Regions from separate parts of the Faecalibacter sp. genome, predicted to be linked through region 1. Evidence: riboswitches for the same ligand, from Rfam matches in the RefSeq annotation. Region 1 holds a riboswitch; each other region holds the start of a gene.

Region 1 (7,233 bases):
TTTTGTATAAATTTGATTTTTTCACCCAACTCTTTAGTTTTTGCGACCACAATACCTGCGACTAAATCCGAATATCCAGCAATGTACTTTGTACCTGAATGTATTACGATATCCGCACCTAAAGTAATAGGATTTTGTGCTACTAGACTTGCAAATGTATTATCAACTACCACGAGAGCTCCATTTGCATGAGCAATGTTAGCAATAGTTTCTATATCCGAAATTTTTAACGTTGGATTCGTAGGTGATTCTAACCAAACTAATTTTGTACGCTCTGTAATGAAATCAATAATATTCGTAGCATCTGATGTATCTACGAAATGGATTTTAATTCCTAACTTTTCATATACCTGTGTAAATAAACGATAGGCACCTCCATAAATATCATCCACAGCAACAATTTCATCACCTGTTTTCAACAATTTTGCAACAGCGTCTATTGCTGCTAAACCTGTTGCAAAGGCATAAGCCGAATGACCACCTTCCAATTGAGCTATAATATCTTCTAAAGACTTGCGAGTTGGATTATTAGAACGTGCATAATCGAATCCTTTATTCAAACCTGGAGCTTCTTGTACAAAAGTAGAAGTTTGATACACTGGTACTGAGATGGATCCTGTCAATTGATCAACAGGAATTGAATGTAAAATTTATGTTGCTTTACTCATAAAATGATTGTTTTAAAAACAATTATCAAGTAAAGAAAGTGGGTAAAAAAAATATTGGTTCAACCATGTCAGTGAAAACATAGCTGAACCAACATGAGACTGTATAATAATTGGTTGGTTACAAGTCTTTCACTCATCTTTCCTATTATAAGGATGGAATTAGCACCTTGATCCGTCGATCAGGTTGCTAAAGTTTCACAGGGCCATATCCCTCCACTTTTCTTGATAAATTGAAAATTTTAATGAACTATTTCTGGAAACAAATTTAAGTGAAGATGGTTTGAATATCCAAACATTTAAAATGTTAAAATTAATATTTTTTCTATTTTATTAATTTTTTAGTTATTTTATATTTATATTATTCTATTAATATATTTTTTATAGATTTTTATTCCGATTATTCTATCAGAAGTAAAAATCATTTTATTCTTGATAAACTCTACAAGTCCTATAGCATTTTTAGAAAGATGATTTATTTTCTATAAATTTTAATTCCAAATTAAAATTATACAGATTAATTAGAAATTATTTCATTTAATAGAGGTTTAAGCTGTTAAATAATTAATTTTAATCTTACTATTAATTCACTATTTAGAAAATTTTTCGGATTATGATTAAAATTGATACATTTGCACTGACCTTATGACGAAAGATGGAGGGAATAGGCCCGAAGATATCTTAGCAACCCAAATTTAGTTGGGTGCTACATCCTACTCTACTCAAGAGAAAAATAAGGAAATGGAAATCACTTCTACTTTCGCTCATAAGTATAATCAATTTATACAATGACTTTAAAAGATATACTAAAAGAGCGAATTGCCATTTTGGATGGTGCGATGGGAACCATGATCCAAAAGTACCATTTACAGGAAGAAGATTATAGAGGTGAACGATTTAAAGATTTCCACACTTCATTAAAGGGGAACAATGATTTATTAGTTCTTACTCAACCTCAAATCATCAAAGATATTCACCGCGAATATTTAGCTGCCGGTGCAGACTTAATTGAAACCAATACCTTCAACGCCAATATCATTTCGATGCAAGATTATGATATGGTGGATTTAGTCGATGAATTAAATCGTGAGGCCGTTCGTTTAGCAAAAGAAGCTTGTGCAGAATATTCTACACCAGAGAAACCTCGTTTTGTGTTAGGTTCTTTAGGTCCTACGAATAAAACAGCTTCTATTTCACCACAAGTCAATGATCCAAGTTTCCGCGATATTGATTTTGATACCTTAGCGCATGTGTATTATCGTCAAGCAAAAACGATGATCGAAGCAGGTGTTGATGCACTTTTAGTCGAAACTATCTTTGATACGTTAAATGCCAAAGCTGCATTTTACGGAATTCAAGATGCATTAGAAGAAACTGGAGCAGCTATTCCTTTAATGGCTTCTGGTACCATTACCGATAAATCAGGTCGTACGCTTTCAGGACAAACAACAGAAGCTTTTTTAATTTCATTGGAGCATATCGATTTGTTATCGGTTGGTTTAAACTGTGCATTAGGCGCAACAGATTTAATTCCATACTTAGAAGTCTTAGCAGATAAAGCGCCATTTTATGTGAGTGCTTATCCCAATGCCGGACTGCCAAATGCGTTTGGTGGATACGATGAAACCGCAGAAATGATGCGCGAACACATCAAACCGTTTTTAGAAAAAAAATTAGTGAATATCATCGGAGGTTGTTGTGGGACTACACCAGATCACATCCGTATGATGGCCGATATCGCCAAAGAATATGAACCAAGAAAAATCGCTGTACAATGTCAGAAGTAAAAATTCAATTAGCCGGATTAGAACCTTTAATTGTACGTGAAAATTCAAATTTCGTAAACGTTGGTGAACGTACCAATGTCACAGGTTCGAAAAAATTCTTACGCTTAATTAAAGAAGAAAAATACGAAGAAGCGTTGCAGGTTGCCCGCGACCAAGTCGATGGTGGAGCACAAATCATTGACATCAATATGGATGAAGGAATGATTGACGGTGTAGCAGCAATGACGAAATATTTACGTTTAATCGCTTCAGAACCGGATATTTCTCGAGTTCCCATTATGATTGATTCTTCCAAATGGGAAATTATCGAAGCGGGTTTAAAAAACGTTCAAGGAAAAGCAATTGTCAATTCAATTTCCTTAAAAGAAGGAGAAGAATTATTCATTGAACACGCCAAAAAAATCAAACGTTTTGGTGCTGCTGCCGTCATTATGGCTTTTGATGAACAAGGTCAAGCGGATAATTACGACAGACGTATCGAAATCGTGAAACGTTCGTATGACATTTTAGTGAATCAAGTCAAATTCAATCCCAAAGATATCATTTTCGATGTCAATATTTTCCCTGTTGCAACGGGAATGGATGAACATCGTCGTAACGCGATTGATTTCTTCGAAGCCACTAAATGGATCAAAGAAAATCTTCCACACGCTTTAGTATCGGGTGGCGTTTCAAATGTCTCGTTCTCGTTCCGAGGTAACAATGCGGTTCGCGAGGCCATGCATTCGGCTTTCTTATACCACGCGATTCAACACGGAATGGATATGGGTATTGTGAATCCAGAAATGATTGAGATTTACGATGATATCGATCCTCAATTATTAGAACATGTAGAAGATGTTTTACTGGATCGTCGTGAAGATGCCACAGAGCGCTTAATCGAGTTTGCGGAAGGATTAAAAGGCATTACGAAGGAAAAGAAAAAAGATGAAGCATGGCGCGAATTACCACTGGAAAAACGAATCGAAATTGCTTTAGTCAAAGGTATCACAGAATACATAGATGAAGACACTGCTGAAGCGTTAGAACAAATCGGTTCTCCCCTACGCGTCATTGAAGGTCCTTTAATGGATGGAATGAATGTCGTTGGAGATTTATTCGGAAGCGGTAAAATGTTCTTGCCTCAAGTTGTAAAATCGGCGCGCGTAATGAAGAAAGCCGTGGCTTATTTAACGCCTTATTTGGAGGAGGAAAAATTAAGAAATAAAAGCGATAAAGAACCTGCCAAAATATTAATGGCCACTGTAAAAGGAGATGTTCATGATATTGGTAAAAACATCGTTTCTGTTGTTTTAAGCTGTAATGGTTTCGAAATTATCGATTTAGGGGTAATGGTTCCACCTGAACGAATTTTAGAAGAAGCGCAGAATCATAACGTTGATGTTATTGGACTTTCTGGTTTGATTACGCCTTCATTGGATGAAATGGTGCACGTAGCCAAAGAAATGAAACGTTTAAACTTAGAGATTCCATTAATGATTGGAGGTGCAACCACTTCTAAAGCGCATACAGCGGTGAAGATTGCTCCTGAATACGATAAAGTAATTCACGTGTTAGATGCTTCTCGCTCGGTTACCGTTTGTCAGAAATTAATTGGACAACAACAAACTGAATTATTAGAAGACACACAAAACGATTACAATAAAATTCGTGAAGGATTCTTTAATCGTGCTGTTGCCAAAGATTATCTAACAATTGAAGAAGCGAGAGCCAATAAATTAAAACTTGATTTTAAAGAAAATGCGCCTTTCAAACCCAATCAATTGGGTGTGTTTACGCACACAGCAACTGTAACTGATTTAAAGAATTACATCGATTGGACGCCATTTTTCCAAACGTGGGATTTACATGGGAAGTTTCCAGCCATTTTAGAAGATGAAGTGGTTGGAACTAATGCGAAGGAATTATACATCGACGCTTTAGCAATGTTAAATAAAATTGAAGCAGAAAATCTAGCAAAGCCTAAAGCGGTTTTCGGTCTATTTAAAGCGAATACAATCAACGATGATACGATTGAATTAGCAGATGAACATGGAACCAAAATCGATGAATTTTACACCCTACGTCAGCAATCGAAAAAATCGAAAGATGCTCCTAACCTATCCATTGCTGATTTTATCGCTCCGAAAGATTCAGGAATTGAAGATTATATCGGATCATTTGCGGTTACAGCTGGAACGGAGATTGAAGATTTCGCGAAATCATTTCAAGATAATTTAGATGATTACAATTCGATTTTAGTCAAAGCGATAGCCGATCGTTTAGCGGAGGCTTACGCAGAATTTTTACATCAAGAAGTTCGAACGAAATATTGGGGCTATGCAGCAGAAGAAAATTTAGAAAATTCGGAACTAATTGCTGAAAAATACAAAGGAATTCGACCTGCGCCTGGTTACCCTGCTTGTCCTGACCATTTAGAAAAACAAACAATTTTCAAAATTTTAGATGTGGAGAATAATGCTGGAATTCAATTAACGAGTTCATTGGCCATGTATCCAGTATCTTCGGTTTCAGGGTACTATTTTGGAAATCCAAAAGCCAAATATTTTGGGGTTGGAAAAATCAAAATGGATCAAGTGGAAGATTTTGCACAACGCAAAGGAATTGCTATTGAAGAAGCGGAACGTTGGTTAAGTCCGAATTTAGCGTAAGAAAGTTGTGAGTTTTGGGTTGTAAGTGATGAGTTTATCCTTAAAATCAATAATACAAGATTCTTTGACAGGCTTAAGATGACAAAACACGATTAGTCAAGCTGAATTTAGTTCAGCTTCTCATCAAAATGAATTAATCAGGATGTGATTCTGAAACAAGTTCCTTTAGATTTGAAAATCTTAAATTGTAGTATAAAAAGAAGAGAAAAGAGTTTGAGTACACTATAACGAGCTCAGAGCTATATAATCTCATATTCTGATTAAGACTCAACTCTTTCTTATCAAATTCTCAAATAGAAATTCGGGTTAAAAACCCATTAGTAAGGAATCGAGTTATTGATAAGTTTCTCTTCTCATTAAATTCAAATTTATGGAAAAAATTGTTATCGGTATTGATGTGAGTAAATTAACTTTAGACATCTGTATTCAAGAAAATGGAGTGAATCGTTTTGAAACTATTGCTAATACTGAAAAAGCTATCAAATCTTTTTTCAAACAATTTGTTAGGAGACAAAATGTTCTAATCGGAATGGAGAATACTGGAAGATTTAATGCTCTTCTTTACAATGTATTAATTCATCATTCTTTTGCCGTTTATGTTATCAATCCTTTGCATTTGAAAAAAAGTATGGGTTTAGTTAGAGGTAAAAATGATAAAATTGACAGCGAACGTATTGCTGTATTTTTACTAAAGAATTATATGGATCTTGAGCAATGGAAACCTAATTCGAAAGTCATTGAAAAAATAAAATTATTGAATGCAGAAAGAAAACATCGTGTTAAAATAAGAGCTGGATTATTAGCTCAAACACAAGATGAACAATTCTTAAAATCAATTATGGATAAAGCTGTTTTACGTTTAAACTCTAAGCTTATAGATGTCTTAACCAAACAAATTAATGAAATAGAAGACAGAATCTATCAATTAATTTGTGAAGATGAACAACTTCATAACCATTATAAAAGAATACAATCAATTCCTGGTGTGGGAAAAGTTTTAGCTTTTAATATGTTGATAAAAACAGATGGTTTTACAACCATAAATTCTCCTAGACAAATGGCTTGCTATGCTGGAATAGCTCCTTTTGATTTTCAGTCAGGAACATCCATAAGACGAAAACCTAAGGTTTCTTCAATGGCAGATAAAGAGTTGAAAAAATTATTGCATTTAGCTGCAATGAGTGCTATTCGACTGGAAAATGACTTAGCTATATATTATCATCGTAAGGTTGAAGAAGGAAAAAATAAAATGTCGGTTTTGAATGCTGTTCGAAATAAAATTATTCATCGAATTTATGCGCTAATTAAAAATCAAACGATTTATAAAAATAACTTGGTTTTGTCATAGAAATCAGAATGACAACATTCCGACTTAGTTCTCGATACAATGCTGAAACATCACTAGAACTGACGAAAACTTAGAATTAAAAACAATACTAATAAATGCGTTAGGGGTTGAAGTGAAAATCCTTTGCTGGTGGTTGAGCGGAGTCGAAACCAAAAGCAAAGATTGAAACGAAAAACCCGCCCGAAGGGAACGCCCAAATAAAAAAACACAAAAAACGAATTTCAATTTTCGTTAAACGATATACCATGAAAGTAACTCAACATATAGAACGTGCAAAAGGAAAACCATTGTTTTCGGTGGAAATTTTACCGCCTTTAAAAGGGCAAGATGTAAATTGCACCTTCAAAACTTTGGATCCTTTAGTGGAACTGAATCCCTCTTTTATCGATGTCACTTATCATCGACAAGAGTTTATTTACAAACAAAAAGATAATGGCTTATTAAAACGTTACCAAGTCAGAAAACGTCCAGGAACAGTTGCGATTTGTGCGGCGATACAGAATCATTATAAAATTGATGCGATACCCCATTTAATTTGTGGAGGATTTACCAAAGAAGATACAGAAGATGCCTTAATCGATTTGAATTTCTTAGGGATTGATAATGTTTTGGTTTTACGTGGAGATCCCATTAAAACAGAAAAAACATTTGTTCCTGAAGTAGGTGGACACGCGTATGCATCGGAATTAATCGAACAAGTGACTTCATTGAATAAAGGAAAGTACTTGGACGATGACATTCAGGAAACCCATGCGATGGATTTTTGTATTGGTGTAGCAGGT
Region 2 (7,233 bases), 1.1 Mb from region 1:
CAGTTGATATGTCGTTTTAAAAAGATTAGAATCTAAAATTTAATCGCGCAAAATAATATGCTCCTGTCACTCCCATCTGTACAGGTGCATATTTGAACACGCCATAATATGAATTTTCGTATACCTGTTTATCTGGATAAATATCAAAAATATTATTTGCTCCAATGGTAAGGTTTACACCTTTTGCAAGATCATAACCTATACTTACATCAGTTACAACTTTACCACTATGTTCTTGTACACTACCCCATGGATAACCATCCTTAATTACTTTTCCGAAATACGTGTTACGAACTAAGAAATTAAATCGATGAATATCATATCCCAAGTTCAAGGAACCTTTCACTTGAGGTGATAAAGTTTCAATAATGTTCACTTGATCATCTCCAAAGTATTGGTTGAATGGAACTGTCAAGCTCGATGGAAAATGATAATTTACAATTTTCGTTTCGTTGATATTAGCTGATAGATTAGCGTTAAAATTTCCTTGACCTAAACGTGTTTTATACGAAACCACTAAATCTAATCCTCGTGTTTCCGTATCTACAGCATTCGAGAAAATACGAGCAGCTGATACACCAATTGCTTCTAAGGATGGATCTGTAATATCAGAAGTTAAAACAATTCGATCATCTACTTTGATAAAGTATCCATCTAAGGTGATGTATAACTTAGAAGTTGGACGAAATGTTAAACCTAAACTTGCATTAACCGATTTTTCCTCTTTTAATTCATCTAATCCAATCCTATTTTGTGCTAAATCCGATGAATTTCGAATAATTCCTTTTGTCACTAAACTTTGTGTGCCATTATCGCTGATGTATAAGTCGGTATATGAATTACTGAAGTATTTTTGTTGTAATGAAGGAGCTCTAAAACCTGTTGAAACCGCTCCACGAACCGAATATCCTTTGATGTATTCGTAGCGTAAAGCTAATTTTCCATTCATCGTATTTCCAAAATCAGAGTAATTCTCAAAACGTCCCGCTAAATCTGCTGTAAAATTTCCGAACGTTAATCCTAAATCAGCATAAGCCGCCACTGAATGACGATCACCTTTCACAGCATTATCGGGAGAAAACCCAACAAAAGATTGTGAACCTCCACCTTCATAAGAACCTGCTTCACCTGCTTCTATTTGGTATTTTTCGTATCGATATTCTCCTCCAAATGCAAGATTAACATTTGAATTGATTATCTTGGAAACATCTAGATTCACTGTATTTTGTAAAAAACTGTGTTTACCCGCGTAAAAAGAAGTTGGTGAATCTGCACCCAAGGCATAATTTACAGTATTATCTACATTGTATTTGAATTCATTCAAACCAAATGTATTAGATAAATCAAGATTCCATTGATTAAATGTTTTGTATCGTAATCCTGTTGAATTCGAATAATCATTGACATTCGATTTTAAAACAGGTTGAAAACCATTCGGAAAAATTGTTCGACTTTCAGATGGAACTTCATTTGGTAGACGACGGAAACCATAGCCTTCTCCTTGACGAAGGGATACTCCACCAAAAGTATATAATTCAAAACGATCAGCTAATTCTGTCTCAGCATTCACAAAAAATTGTTGATTTCTAATCTGAGCGTCACCAATTTGAAAACGAAAATCTTTACGTGTTAATCCATTTGCTGCAATTAGGGCATCATCTGCAGCACGGGCATCATCAGGATGATCTGCAAAATCATAGGCAAAATTATCACCGTAAATATCTAAATTATGATCACCTGTACGTGTCGTTTTTTTTCGTTCTGATACAACGGCTGAAAAAACAATTGATCCATTTCTTCCTAATTTGGCACCGTAACTTCCATTAAAATTGTATGTCTCTCCATCACCTTTGGATGTTTGTCCATAGGTAAGTGAAGCATCACCTCCTGGAGCATCTTTAAGAACAACATTTACAACTCCTGCAATCGCATCCGAACCATATTGAGCAGCAGCACCGTCACGTAAAACTTCAATATTTTTAATTGCTGAAATCGGAATTGCTCCTAAATCTGTACCCACAGAACCATTTCCTACTGTATTTTGATAGTTAACAAGTGATGTTGTATGACGTCTTTTTCCATTGATAAGCACCAAAACTTGGTCGGGTCCCATTCCTCGTAAAGTTATTGGATCAATATGTTCTGTACCATCGGAAGAAGATTGACGCACAGAATTAAATGATGGAATAACGTAATTTAAAATATCATTTAAAGTTAATTGTGGAGCTTGTTGAATTAATTCTTCCACTTGAATAATATCCACAGGAACCGAAGAATTTACGACTGTACGATTATTTGATCGGTTACCAACCAATACAACTTCATCTAACGCATTGTTTTCTTCAACCTCTATTTCTTGGGCAAAAGTTATATTCCCTACTAACAAAGCCAGAGAAGCTAATAATAATGTGTTTCTTTTCATCTTTATTAAAACATTAATAAATCAAGAAATCGAAACCTTAAAAATGGTAGGAATTGTTTTTAGAAAAATTCGCACCTCATCTTTTCCTTTTTAAGGTTGGATTTAGCACCTTGATTAAGAAATCCGGTTGCTAAGGTTTCATTGGGCCAATTCCCTCCACCTTTCTTGATAAGTCGATGCAAATGTAAAAGAAAATATAGGATACACAAAATAACTCTACTATTTCTGTAGAGAATCTAATAAAACCTGAATATCAAATGTTTGAGCCTCGTCAAAATTCATCATAGCATTGATCCTTTTAAACGAAAAATAATTATCCAAATCGCGAGTTTTTATATTTTTTTCCTTGATTTTACCTTCTTGGATTAATTTTTCTCGCATTGTTCCTTGAAGTAAACAAGTTGTTGGGGTATGCCACTCTATTCCATTAAAGAATATTAAATTAGAATAGGTTGCATCTGTAATATAATTTGCACGCACCAAAACCAAATCATCGCATTGAGTTTCTTTGATAAAAAGATCAAAAAACCAACGTTCCGTGTATTTGTAGAAATAAGTAATCTCAGGATCTATTGAATACAATTTGATGGTCTCAATAGGCTGAATTTCGTACGGAATAAATTCTATGGACTCGATTTCAGCCCCATAAATCACACGTACTTTATATTTTTTATCATCTAAATCCTCAGGAATTTCAATTGCTTCTTCTAAGCTCATAAATGGCGCATCTGGAAAATGCTCCACACGCGTACGCTCGAAGCGGGCTTGATGCAATTCTAAATTTCTTAATTCCCGATTAAGACAACAAATACTTTCAATAAATTGGAACATATACTTTTTGGATCATTTCGTTATACTCACTTTCGCAATCACTTTTGGCCGTGATTCCTCCTCCACTTTTAAAAATCAATTGTTCATTTTCGCGTTCAATGAATCGTATCATTACAGCCGAATCGACATTTTTTCCGTCAAAAATTCCAAAAACACCGGTATAAAAATTACGATTATAATTTTCAGCCTCAAGAATAATCTCAACTGTTTTTTTCTTTGGTGCTCCACAAATGGAACCCGCGGGTAATAATTGATCGAAAATGGTTCCCAATTGCTCATGGTAATTTGTAGGTAATTGTCCTACGATCTCCGAACTCACTTGCAACAATCTCTTTTCATTGGTAATTAATTCATCAATATAACGATATTTCGTTACAGTCACTTCATTTGCAACTAAACTTAAATCATTTCGAATCAAATCAACGATAGTCGCATGTTCAGCAGCTTCTTTTTCGTCGTTTAAAATTTTAGATCGTGCATCATCAATGGCCACATCAATAGTACCTTTCATCGGATAAGATGCAATCTTGCCATCTTTGATTTGCACAAATATCTCAGGTGAAAAACAAACAAATTGGTTTTTGTAATTCAGTTTGTATTTCGCTTGTGTATGCGTATAGATTTGTTGTAAACTAAGATTTGTATTTATAGGAGTTGTACAGGTTAAATTGGTTAAATACGAATTTCCAAACAAGAGATGGTCATGTACAATCTTAAATTGTTTTTGATATTCTTTTGCAGAAATGGGAAATTTATCAAATGAAAAATCAATTGGAAGTGTATTTAATTGATCTTCATGCATCGAAAATTGAATATCCGATGATAAATCTTCCAGTGGAATGACTTCACCTTTCTCCTTCAAAAAATCAATCATAAAAAAAAAGGGAACTTTTTCAGCTCCCAATTCATTCATTTGTTCAAAAATCGAATGCGTTGTTAACATTCGATAAAAATATTATAATTCTTGCGATTGCCCAATAGTATCTATTTCATAATTATTTTCATTCAATAAAATATCTTTTATCATCAAATAGTTCATGACATAAGCGATTGGCATCGAGACGAATAATCCAATAATACAAACATAAACCCCGATTTGCGAAAGAATGGAAAAGAAAAGAATGAACAATAATAAATACCAGAAATTCTTTTTAGCAATCGCAATAGAAATTTTTAAACTTTCAATTGCTTTCATATTTCCATGAAAAATGAAGTAAGGGGGTAAATACAATATTACAGTCAATAGTATTCCAACAATAAAATAAATTGGAAAAATTACAACCATCGATAATCCAAAAATCGGACCTACAACTTCTGGCGTATCCATAAACAATCCAAAACTTCCTAAAATAAAAATGTAAGGAATTATAAGTACCAAACCTAACCCTATGATTAGAAAAAGATATGGTATAAAACTTGTCCATTTTCTAAAACCAATAAAAAAATCATTGAAAACAAATGATTCTCCTTTTTCTATTTTATCCACGACGTTTCCATAACCCATTTGCAAAGGAAAAATAATTAAGTATGGCCCTATAATCGTAATCGTAGCTAACACAAGTATAAGTCCAGAGACAAAAGCAAATAACGAAAAATCAAACCAATGTTTTCCATAAATGGAAAACGCTTCATTAAAATAATCACCTAATTTAAATTCTACATTTTCTCTTTTTGCTTTTTCGAGTTTATATTGATCAATAGTTCTTATCATCCCTTGTATATATAATAATTTTTTAAATGTAAATTTGCAGTATTAGTTGCATAAAAATTATAATTGTTACAACATGAATCCAACAGAATTATTAGATCTTATTCAATCAAGAAGATCAGTATTTCCTCCTCAATATAACCAAGAAGAAATTACAAAAGAAGAATTAAATCAAATTTTAGAAGCGGCCAATTGGGCGCCTTCGCATAAAAAAACAGAACCTTGGCGTTTTGTCGTTTTAGAAGGACCTGCTAAAGATCGTTTTCGCGAATATGTAAAACGTATCTATGTTCAAGGTACTCCACCAGAAGATTTAAGTGATCGTAAAATTAACGCACTGATTGAGAAATGTGATAAATCAAACAAAATTGTGTTAATAAACTTTGTGGATACTTACAAAAATCCTGAATGGGAAGAATTAGCAGCTACGGCAATGGCTGTACAAAATATGTGGTTGATGGCCTCTGCTTTAAAAATTGGTGCCTATTGGTCATCGCCTCTAAATGTTATTGCAAATGTAGATGAGTTTACGCCAATGGAAGAAGGTGAAAAATGTGTTGGTATTTTCTATATGGGAAAATATGATCATGAATTACCCTCTGCAGTTCGTCAACCGATTGAAGATAAAGTAAGAGTATTAGCATACTAAATCAATAAAAAGAAAAGCTCGATGGATAAAATCGAGCTTTTTTATTTTAAAAAGGGATATTTTTCTTCAAACTTAAAATATATCCAAGATGCATGGCTTCGTGAATATTATTATAAATAATTGCATCTTCAATATTCGTCAATTCAATCCCTAAAAACGTTTGTAATTTTCGATACCTCGATAACTTTTCTGCTCTGTAATCTTTGTGTAATTGCATTGGAGTAGATTCCAACAATTCAATCAATTCTTCCAGATCGCTTTCAGTAGCCTCGTTATTTCCAAAAGTACCTTTTTTGTATGATTTGATGAATTCCATATCCACCAACATTCGATTTTCGGTAAGATAATAATGAATTAATTGTTGTGTTGCTAAAACATGAGCAGCATTCCAAAAAATATTGTTTTTATAACCAACCGGAATGTACAACAACTGTTCTAACGTATGCTGAGAAAGCTCGTCAATTATCTGTCTTCGAATTTTGTTCAGATAAATAATATGCTCTTCCATAGTCTGATTTAGATGTTAAAGATACTATAAATTAGTTCTATTTATCAAAATATTAGTCAAAACGATTAAAATCACAAGGATAGATTTTACTAAGTTGTATTTACTTAGTAATTTTGTCAGAATTAATAATCGAATAATGGCTTATACAAGAGATCAAATCTATCAAGTCTTAGAAGAACTGGGAATTCGTAACTGGATGCGTAATGCACAAGTTATGGGTAACGATATTATTTTAGATATCGTATCTCCTTCTCCAGCAATGCATGAGAGAAAGCGCTTAGAAGTTGCTTTAAAAAATGCCTTCAAAGAAAATTTACCAGAAGCAAATTTAAAATTAAACATTACGGTAGAAGCTGAACCTAAAGCTCAAGAAATCAAAGGTTCTGAATTACCAGGTGTAAAAAATATTATTGCCGTAGCATCGGGAAAAGGAGGTGTAGGTAAATCTACTGTGTCATCTAACTTAGCCATCAGCTTATCTAAAATGGGCTTCAAAGTTGGTTTATTAGATGCTGACATCTATGGACCATCTATGCCAATTATGTTTGATTGTGAAGATGGACGTCCTTATTCTGTTGAGGTAAATGGGAAAACTAAAATTAAACCTGTAGAATCTTACGGAATTAAATTATTATCAATCGGATTCTTCGCTGATACTGACCAGGCGATTGTTTGGCGTGGACCAATGGCTGCTAAAGCCTTAAATCAAATGATTCGTGATGCACATTGGGGAGAATTAGATTTCTTAGTAATCGATTTACCTCCTGGGACAGGTGATATTCACTTATCTATTGTACAACAAGTTCCAATTACTGGTGCTGTAGTTGTATCAACTCCTCAAAATATTGCGTTAGCAGATGCGAAAAAAGGAGTGGGGATGTTCCAAATGGAAGCAATCAACGTCCCAGTATTAGGAATTGTAGAAAATATGGCTTATTTTACACCTGCTGAATTACCAAACAATAAATATTATATTTTTGGACAAAATGGTGCTAAAAACTTAGCGGATCAAATTGGTGTACCTTTCTTAGGTGAAATTCCAATCGTTCAATCAATTCGTGAAGCTGCTGATGTTGGACGTCCTGCAGCCTTACAAGAAGATACTGTTGTTTCAG
Region 3 (7,233 bases), 610 kb from region 1:
TAGTAGTCGAAGGAACCGAAAACTATACACGTGATGTTAAAAATGCGGCTGAAGAATGTACAGAATTATTTGCCTATTTCATTCTATTCATTGGTGTTTTTGAGTTCTTTGTTTTTGTACAACATATGCTTAAAAATAAACAAGAGATTAAATCAATTCCATAAAAAAAACACCTCTAATAGAGGTGTTTTTTTTTATTCAATCCCAATATCAAAGGGTGCCATAAAACTGATTTTATAAGTATCAATTGTACGGTTATTTTCATCGACTAATTGAATATGAATTAATTCTTTATATGAAGACAATTCGGAACGAGGTATTTTTACTTTCACAAACCCTTGCTTCAACTCACCTGGTTCTATATAAATCATTTGATGACGATCTGACACTAATTCTACTTTACTTTTAGGATGAGATAATACAATTGCTTTTAATTGATGCGATTGATTCGTTTTATTCATCAAACTATACTGTAACGTATTAACAATCAAAATTCCTTCTTCTTTATAATCACTTCCAGGAATCTGCAAAAATTTTGCTTCTACATCACTTCGGTTCATTACAAAAGCACCTAATCCAGCAACCATTGCTATCAATATTACTGAAAATGCTACCATTCGAATCGAAACCTGAAAAGGTTTACCTTCTTTAATGTTATCTTCCGATGCATAACGAATCAAACCTTTGGGTAAATTAATTTTTTCCATCACTTCATCACATACATCCATACATGCTGTACAATTGACGCATTCTAACTGTGATCCATTTCGAATATCAATCCCTGTAGGACATACTGCCACACATTGCCCACAATCGATACAATCGCCCTTACCTAATGCTTTTCGATCTTCGTTTTTTCTAAATTTCGAACGTCCTTCACCTCGCTTATAATCATAAGAAACTTGCATGGTATGTTTATCAATTAATACACCTTGTAAGCGGCCATATGGACATACAAGAGTACATGCCTGCTCTCTAAACCATGCAAAAACAAAGAAAAACAGCCAACTGAAAATGAACATTCCTATAAATTTCCCAATATGTTCTGAGGGTGAATCTCTATACATTGATTTTAAAAAATCCATTCCCACGATATAGGCCATTAAGATATTCACTACAAAAAAAGAAATGAGGTAATAAATAAACCATTTTGATCCACGTTTAATTATTTTTTCTTCATTCCATTCTTGCTTATCTAATCGCATTTGTTTGTTACGATCTCCTTCTATGAGATATTCAATTTTACGAAATACAAACTCTAAAAAAATAGTTTGAGGACAAAACCAGCCACAAAATATTCGACCATATACGGTTGTAAATAAAATCACAAAAACAACGCATATAATCATTCCAAACGCAAGCAAGAAAAAATCTGTTGTAAAGAAGGGATATCCAAACAAAACGAATTGAGTATTGAACACATCAAATTTGAAAATTGGATTTCCATTAGGCAATGTAATAAGAGGTAAAATAACCAATAAGGCTAATAATATAACAGAAAGAATTGTTCGGTAATTGGTATATTTCCCTGCAGGCTTTTTCGCATACACCCACTTTCTTGTTCCATTTTTCTCCATGGTAGCAACCGCATTTCGGAAAGCTTCATTTTCCTCAGCATATTCCCATGAGAAATGTTGTTCAGTTTTTTTGTTCATATAACATCAAATTGTCAAACAAAGTTAGAAGGTGCAAATCCCTTAACCATTGTCTTATTCGACGATTATATGGTACTTTTTACGGATTGAATAAAAACAAAAATTAGCAATTTATAACATATTGAAAAACAATAAAAAAAGAAAATATAGTGATTATAAATAGTATTGTTTCCTGAATTGCTCTGGTGTTAATGCAGTATATTTTTTAAAGAATTTCACAAAATAAGAAACATCTTGAAAATTTAATACATAAGCTACTTCGCTGACAGTCATTTCTTTATTTACCAATAATCGTTTTGCTTCTAATACCACGCGATTTCTTATTAATTCACCAGCTGAAATTCCGAGAACATCCTTGCATAATGCATTGAGATGATTAGGAGTAATGTATAACATTTCTGCATATTCTTTTGGCAATCTTTTCTCTTTAAAAAATTGCTCAATCAGATCCTTAAAATTATGAATTAATACCGATTGATATTCGTTAAGCGAATTTTCCATTGGGTTAAAAAAACGATTAACATCAATAAACAATTGTAGTAATAAAGTTGCAATTTTAAGATTTGAAGAAGAATGATTCATGGCATGTTCTTTCAAAATATGCTCGAAAATTGGCACTACGATCTCCGATTGTTCTTCGTTAATCATAGTGACTTGATGATGCAATTGCATACTTTTAAAAAATGAAAATTGATGCAAAATCCCTGAGTGAATACCTAACCAATCAAAAAAATTCGCACTAAAATTAATGACATATCCATCGTATTGATGTTTAAATCGCCATTGATGCACTTGACCAGGACGCATAAAATAAATCATACCAGATTGCACAGGAAAACTCTCAAAATCAATAATATGTTCTCCACTCCCTTCCGTAAAGTAAACCAAATGAAAATAATGGTGATTGTGCATTTGTTTTAAATGAGGATTACTATCCACATATCCTTTGAAACGATCGACAGAAAATAATTCGTTAATATTTTTATCTGTATTTAAATTACAAATATCAAACGTGGGAAATTCCTGTTTATCCTTCATCTTTACGTTTTTTTATCTACAGGTTAAAGGTAAAAATTTGCGTTTGAATGTACATTGAATTTGGAAAATTAAAAATAACTCGTAGATTTGCCTAGTATTTCGAATCGCATATTTGCGCGATACCAACCGAGAGAAGTCTCCACGGTGGTCAAATAATACGGGATTACAATCCAAAATAAACGTAACATTTCCCTTCTTATTTATCGAAATACAATAAAACATTTATTCATTTAAACATTTTTATTGTATGTCAACAGCAAGCCCGTTGAATGTCGTATTTCAACAATTAGAAAACGTCGAATTAATTGAATTTATCAATCAATTGGTTCCGATTCGTAATGAAGAATTATTGGATCAAATCAAAGAATCATTTATTGAACGTGGTTTTAATTATCAGCATCTATTGTATCAAAATCAATTGCAATTAAATCAACCTTTGCGCTTAATTGATGGCAATTTATTTGAACTTAAGATTCCTAAGCCGCCAATGATTGGTCCTTTTTACAAAATTCTGAATGAATTAAGAATTTTCTTGAACGAACATCCTGAGTTAAAAGGTAAAAGAAAAGTAACATTTGATTACATCTTAGATCAATTTTTCTTAAGCGAACAAGATGTAAAAATCATCCAAGAAGATGATCTGAAATTTCTCAAAGAAAACGATATTTTTATCGCTTTTCGAAATCAAGTTCAAACATTCCCAAATGAGGAAATTCGTAAACAAATCAGCCATTTACCTTTGCAAATTATTATCGATAAAGGACCTTTTTATCGAGGTTTACAAAAAGCAACTGTTTACCGAAATAATGAAGTTATTGCCATCTGGGAAAAATAAATAATTTTTAAAAAAAAGACCTTCTAAGAAGGTCTTTTTGATATTATGCATCGATGATTTTAAATTCTTTCATTAAATAAATCGCGTTCATCACTTGAGTTGTACCTTTTCGTAATTGATAATCCGAATAATAATGTTCATCTACATTTTTTAGCTCAAAACAGTAGTTCACAATATGATTAGGATGTTCTTCTTCCATCTTCGTTAATTCTAAATCATGTGTTGCGATAAAACACAACAAATTGGTTGGATGTTGCATTAATTTTTCTAAAAATTTTTGTGAACCAATCAATTTATCTTGGGAATTTGTTCCTTTTAAAATCTCATCCAGAATAATATATTGTGGTAAATTTTGATCCAAACGATCAATTAATATTTTCAATTTATTGATTTCATTTTTGAAATACGAATCTCCTGACGATAGATTATCCACTGTACGGATACTTGTAAAAATATCCATCGGATAAAATACCATCTCCTCTGCACTGACATTCGCTCCATTCATTGCTAACACCAAATTGGTACCAACGGTACGCAAAAACGTACTTTTACCGGCCATATTGGCTCCTGTAATTATCGCAATATTATTTTTTCGTTGACTTTTGAAACTATTTTTCACAGCGATTTCTTCATTCAATAGAGGATGAAACGCCTGTCGCAATTGAAGATCAAAAACATGATCCGATACCATTGGTGTAGTGAAAGATGAAAATTTATCATTGAAAATGGCGAATGAGATGTAAGCTTCCAAATTAGAAATCCCATCAATCCATTGGACATTATTTACAGCTACATTCTCTATTCGTTTTTCGATTTGAACTGTAAAAAACAACCTCCACAATAAAAAATTATTCAATAAAAATCCGATAATTGGAAAACCTACCGCTTCTAAACTTTCTAGAGAGGAACGAACCTTTCTCAATTGATCTGATGCTTTATCCGAATCTGAAATTAATTGTTTTTGTGCCGTTTGATTCAATTCCTCTTGAAAAGATTCTTTTTCCACAAGTGCAAATAAATCAATCAAATTTTGTAATTGATCAGCTGTAACAAAAGCGTAAGAAAGGGCTTGATTCACTTTATTTTTAAACAATAAATTAGTGATAAAGCCAATTGGAATCGAAATTACAATCCAGAAAAAAACAGCTTTTTTATCAAAACCAATTGTAGCTAAATAAATGAAAAATACACTATGAATAAACGTGAAAATGATTGGAATAAGTTGAATATTTTTCCCTAAAAATTGACGTTGAATGGCACCAAATATTTCACGTTGTTGAATTCCTGCACGTTTGGATAATGTTAAAAACGCAACGATAAATGATCTTTTCTCTTTCAGTTCTGAAAATGCTTTTTGACGAAGAAGAATTTGATTTTTATTCAATAACACATGCGACAAAAAATGCTTTAAACGAAAACTTCCTATAGCCGACTGAGTTTTATTGATGCGATTAAACAAGGATTGCCCTTCAATGATATCTAAATCTTTGTTGTATACATTGTTAAAAAATTCTCCATCAAAATGATGAAATAAATTGGGCTGATCATCTTTAAAAATAACATCCAAAGCATGTAAAGCGTCCTCTAAATACGTGATTTTTTTTCCCACATTCGTGGATTTCACCACGAATACCATAAACACAAAAAATAAAGCGAACGAAACCAATAAAATTGACAAATTATCTTTTGAAACATAGAAATAAAACGCTACTGCAAAAAGTACAAAAAATAATAAACGAAGATTACTCAATATACTTTTTCGATTTTTAAGTAAGCTTAAGTCGGTTTGAAATTGAGATTGTAAGTTGGAATATTGTTCCATTATTATAATTAGTTGCTTTGATTAATGAATTGATTTACGAGAAGTGATAATTTCGCTGCACCGTTTTTATTGAGGTGATCTGCATCTTGAAAATCTTGAGTTGTAAAAATAGAATCATTTTCGAAATAATTTAACCATTCTACATGTTTATATTTTGTACTTAAGTCTAAGGTGGTTCTTCTCCAATGATCCAATTGTTGGGGATTTATTCGCGAATAATAAAAATGAGTTACCGGAGTAGAAATCAATATGATTTTAATCCCTCGCTTAGCACTCCATTGCATCATTTCTTCCAAAAGATTTACATGCATCCGAATTCTAGTTTTGATTTTATCATCCTTCAAATTTTGGGTATGATTCTGTACGGCATGAGCCGCACTTTTTTCCCAATCGATCTCTTTTTTAGGAATTCTCCGGTCATTAAAACCATTGTGATCGACAAAAACAAAAGCTTCTGTATTTTTAGATGCTCGATTCAAACGTTGCCCATTGCGCTGAATGGATTGATTTAAAATTTCCAATTGGTTTTCAACTTGAAACGTATGCGAATAAATTGAATAATAAATATTGTAGTTTTTAATTTTATGGGCAGAATTTCCATCTTCTAATGCATAACCATAACTAAAATAAGAAATTGGTATAATGATGGTTTTAAGGCGCGGGAGTTGAGATTTTACTCTATCCCATATTTTAGCATCTAAATCGATGGATTGAGACGAATAAGCTAAATTGAACGTCTTTTGATCGAAAAATATTGGATTCAGCCCCACATACGTATGAGAACTTCCCAATATCAAAATTTCAACTTCATCTTTTACCTTTTCAAAAGAATGTAGTTTTCGAGTAAAATCATTCGGGATTGCACGTAAGAAAAACTCAAACGAAACCGTAGAAATCCATAAAATTTCGAGCACACATAAAATAATGAAAAGTACTTTTTTCATGGTGTAAAGATAGTCTCAATTCCACTGAAAAAAGAAACACGATTCATAAATCTGAACCGTGATTATCCTTTCATTTTATAGTATATAACATTCTTAACCTTCGTTCACAAATCATTTAAATTGTAACTGATTTGCGCGTTAAGATTTTTGTAGAATTAAATCATACGTTGAATCGATCACCAGCACTTCACCAAAATGGATTGGAATTTTAAACGCATTTTTTAGCTTTAATTCTAAAATTATAGCCCAGAAGCAGCGTATAATCCCCGCATGCGTTACAATTAAAACTTTATCATGGCTAAGATTTGCCTTCAATGAACGATAGAAATCAAATACACGATCATACACCTCTTGATACGTTTCTCCATGAGGTGGAGAAATTACATCAAAATTTTGAGACCAGTTAATGGATTCTTCTTTAGGAATATCATTCCAATGTTTCATTTCCCAATTACCAAAATTCATTTCTTGCAATCGTTCATCCATAATAACATTATTAGCGATTTGCTCTGCTAAAGCCATACAACGTTTTAACGGACTACTATAGACCGCATCAAAACTTTGAGGTAATTTTTGTTGATAATCTATAACTTCATCCAAAAATGTATCAGCTAAATCCACATCATATTGACCATAACAAGTTCCTTTTGGAACTGCTACGGAAGTATGTCGAATGATATATATTTCCATAAGGCAAGTATGGTTAGCAATATAACTCCTTCCGCAATTTGTTCAACTGCACCTAAACAATCACCCGTATAACCACCAATCCATTGTTTCAGATAGGATTTGAAATAAAAAATCAAAAACATAATTGGAATAAACACCCCTAAAAAAAGAGGAAATTGGAGTATCAAAATGCTCACAGGAAATAAACCAAAAATGTATACTCCTAAAATTTCTTTCCATGATTGTTTTTTAGCTATAGGTTTTGCTTTA

Evidence for each region. A riboswitch is a leader RNA that binds a small molecule or an ion and turns the genes downstream of it on or off. The one in region 1 is predicted to bind S-adenosylmethionine.
Region 2: another riboswitch for S-adenosylmethionine. It lies ahead of AC1QSP_RS08505 (TonB-dependent receptor plug domain-containing protein); the one in region 1 lies ahead of AC1QSP_RS03210 (homocysteine S-methyltransferase family protein).
Region 3: another riboswitch for S-adenosylmethionine. It lies ahead of AC1QSP_RS05975 (hypothetical protein); the one in region 1 lies ahead of AC1QSP_RS03210 (homocysteine S-methyltransferase family protein).

Annotation. Positions count from the first base shown of each region.
Region 1 covers NZ_CM169987.1:704,688-711,920, forward strand. The annotation lists partial or broken gene AC1QSP_RS03205 (trans-sulfuration enzyme family protein) at 1-650, opposite strand, end outside; SAM riboswitch class I at 799-900, opposite strand; SAM riboswitch class I at 1,306-1,405, shown strand; gene AC1QSP_RS03210 (homocysteine S-methyltransferase family protein) at 1,454-2,452, shown strand; gene metH (methionine synthase) at 2,440-5,103, shown strand; gene AC1QSP_RS03220 (IS110 family RNA-guided transposase) at 5,474-6,451, shown strand; gene metF (methylenetetrahydrofolate reductase [NAD(P)H]) at 6,697-7,233, shown strand, end outside.
Region 2 covers NZ_CM169987.1:1,822,698-1,829,930, forward strand. The annotation lists gene AC1QSP_RS08505 (TonB-dependent receptor plug domain-containing protein) at 26-2,422, opposite strand; SAM riboswitch class I at 2,496-2,597, opposite strand; gene AC1QSP_RS08510 (aminotransferase class IV) at 2,642-3,253, opposite strand; gene AC1QSP_RS08515 (aminodeoxychorismate synthase component I) at 3,237-4,196, opposite strand; gene AC1QSP_RS08520 (hypothetical protein) at 4,209-4,964, opposite strand; gene AC1QSP_RS08525 (nitroreductase family protein) at 5,038-5,610, shown strand; gene AC1QSP_RS08530 (DinB family protein) at 5,657-6,118, opposite strand; gene AC1QSP_RS08535 (Mrp/NBP35 family ATP-binding protein) at 6,255-7,233, shown strand, end outside.
Region 3 covers NZ_CM169987.1:1,315,910-1,323,142, forward strand. The annotation lists gene AC1QSP_RS05960 (hypothetical protein) at 1-164, shown strand, start outside; gene ccoG (cytochrome c oxidase accessory protein CcoG) at 195-1,655, opposite strand; gene AC1QSP_RS05970 (helix-turn-helix domain-containing protein) at 1,809-2,693, opposite strand; SAM-I-IV-variant riboswitch at 2,783-2,881, shown strand; gene AC1QSP_RS05975 (hypothetical protein) at 2,941-3,528, shown strand; gene AC1QSP_RS05980 (MutS-related protein) at 3,572-5,137, opposite strand; gene AC1QSP_RS05985 (hypothetical protein) at 5,359-6,294, opposite strand; gene cobC (alpha-ribazole phosphatase) at 6,433-6,984, opposite strand; gene AC1QSP_RS05995 (adenosylcobinamide-GDP ribazoletransferase) at 6,951-7,233, opposite strand, start outside.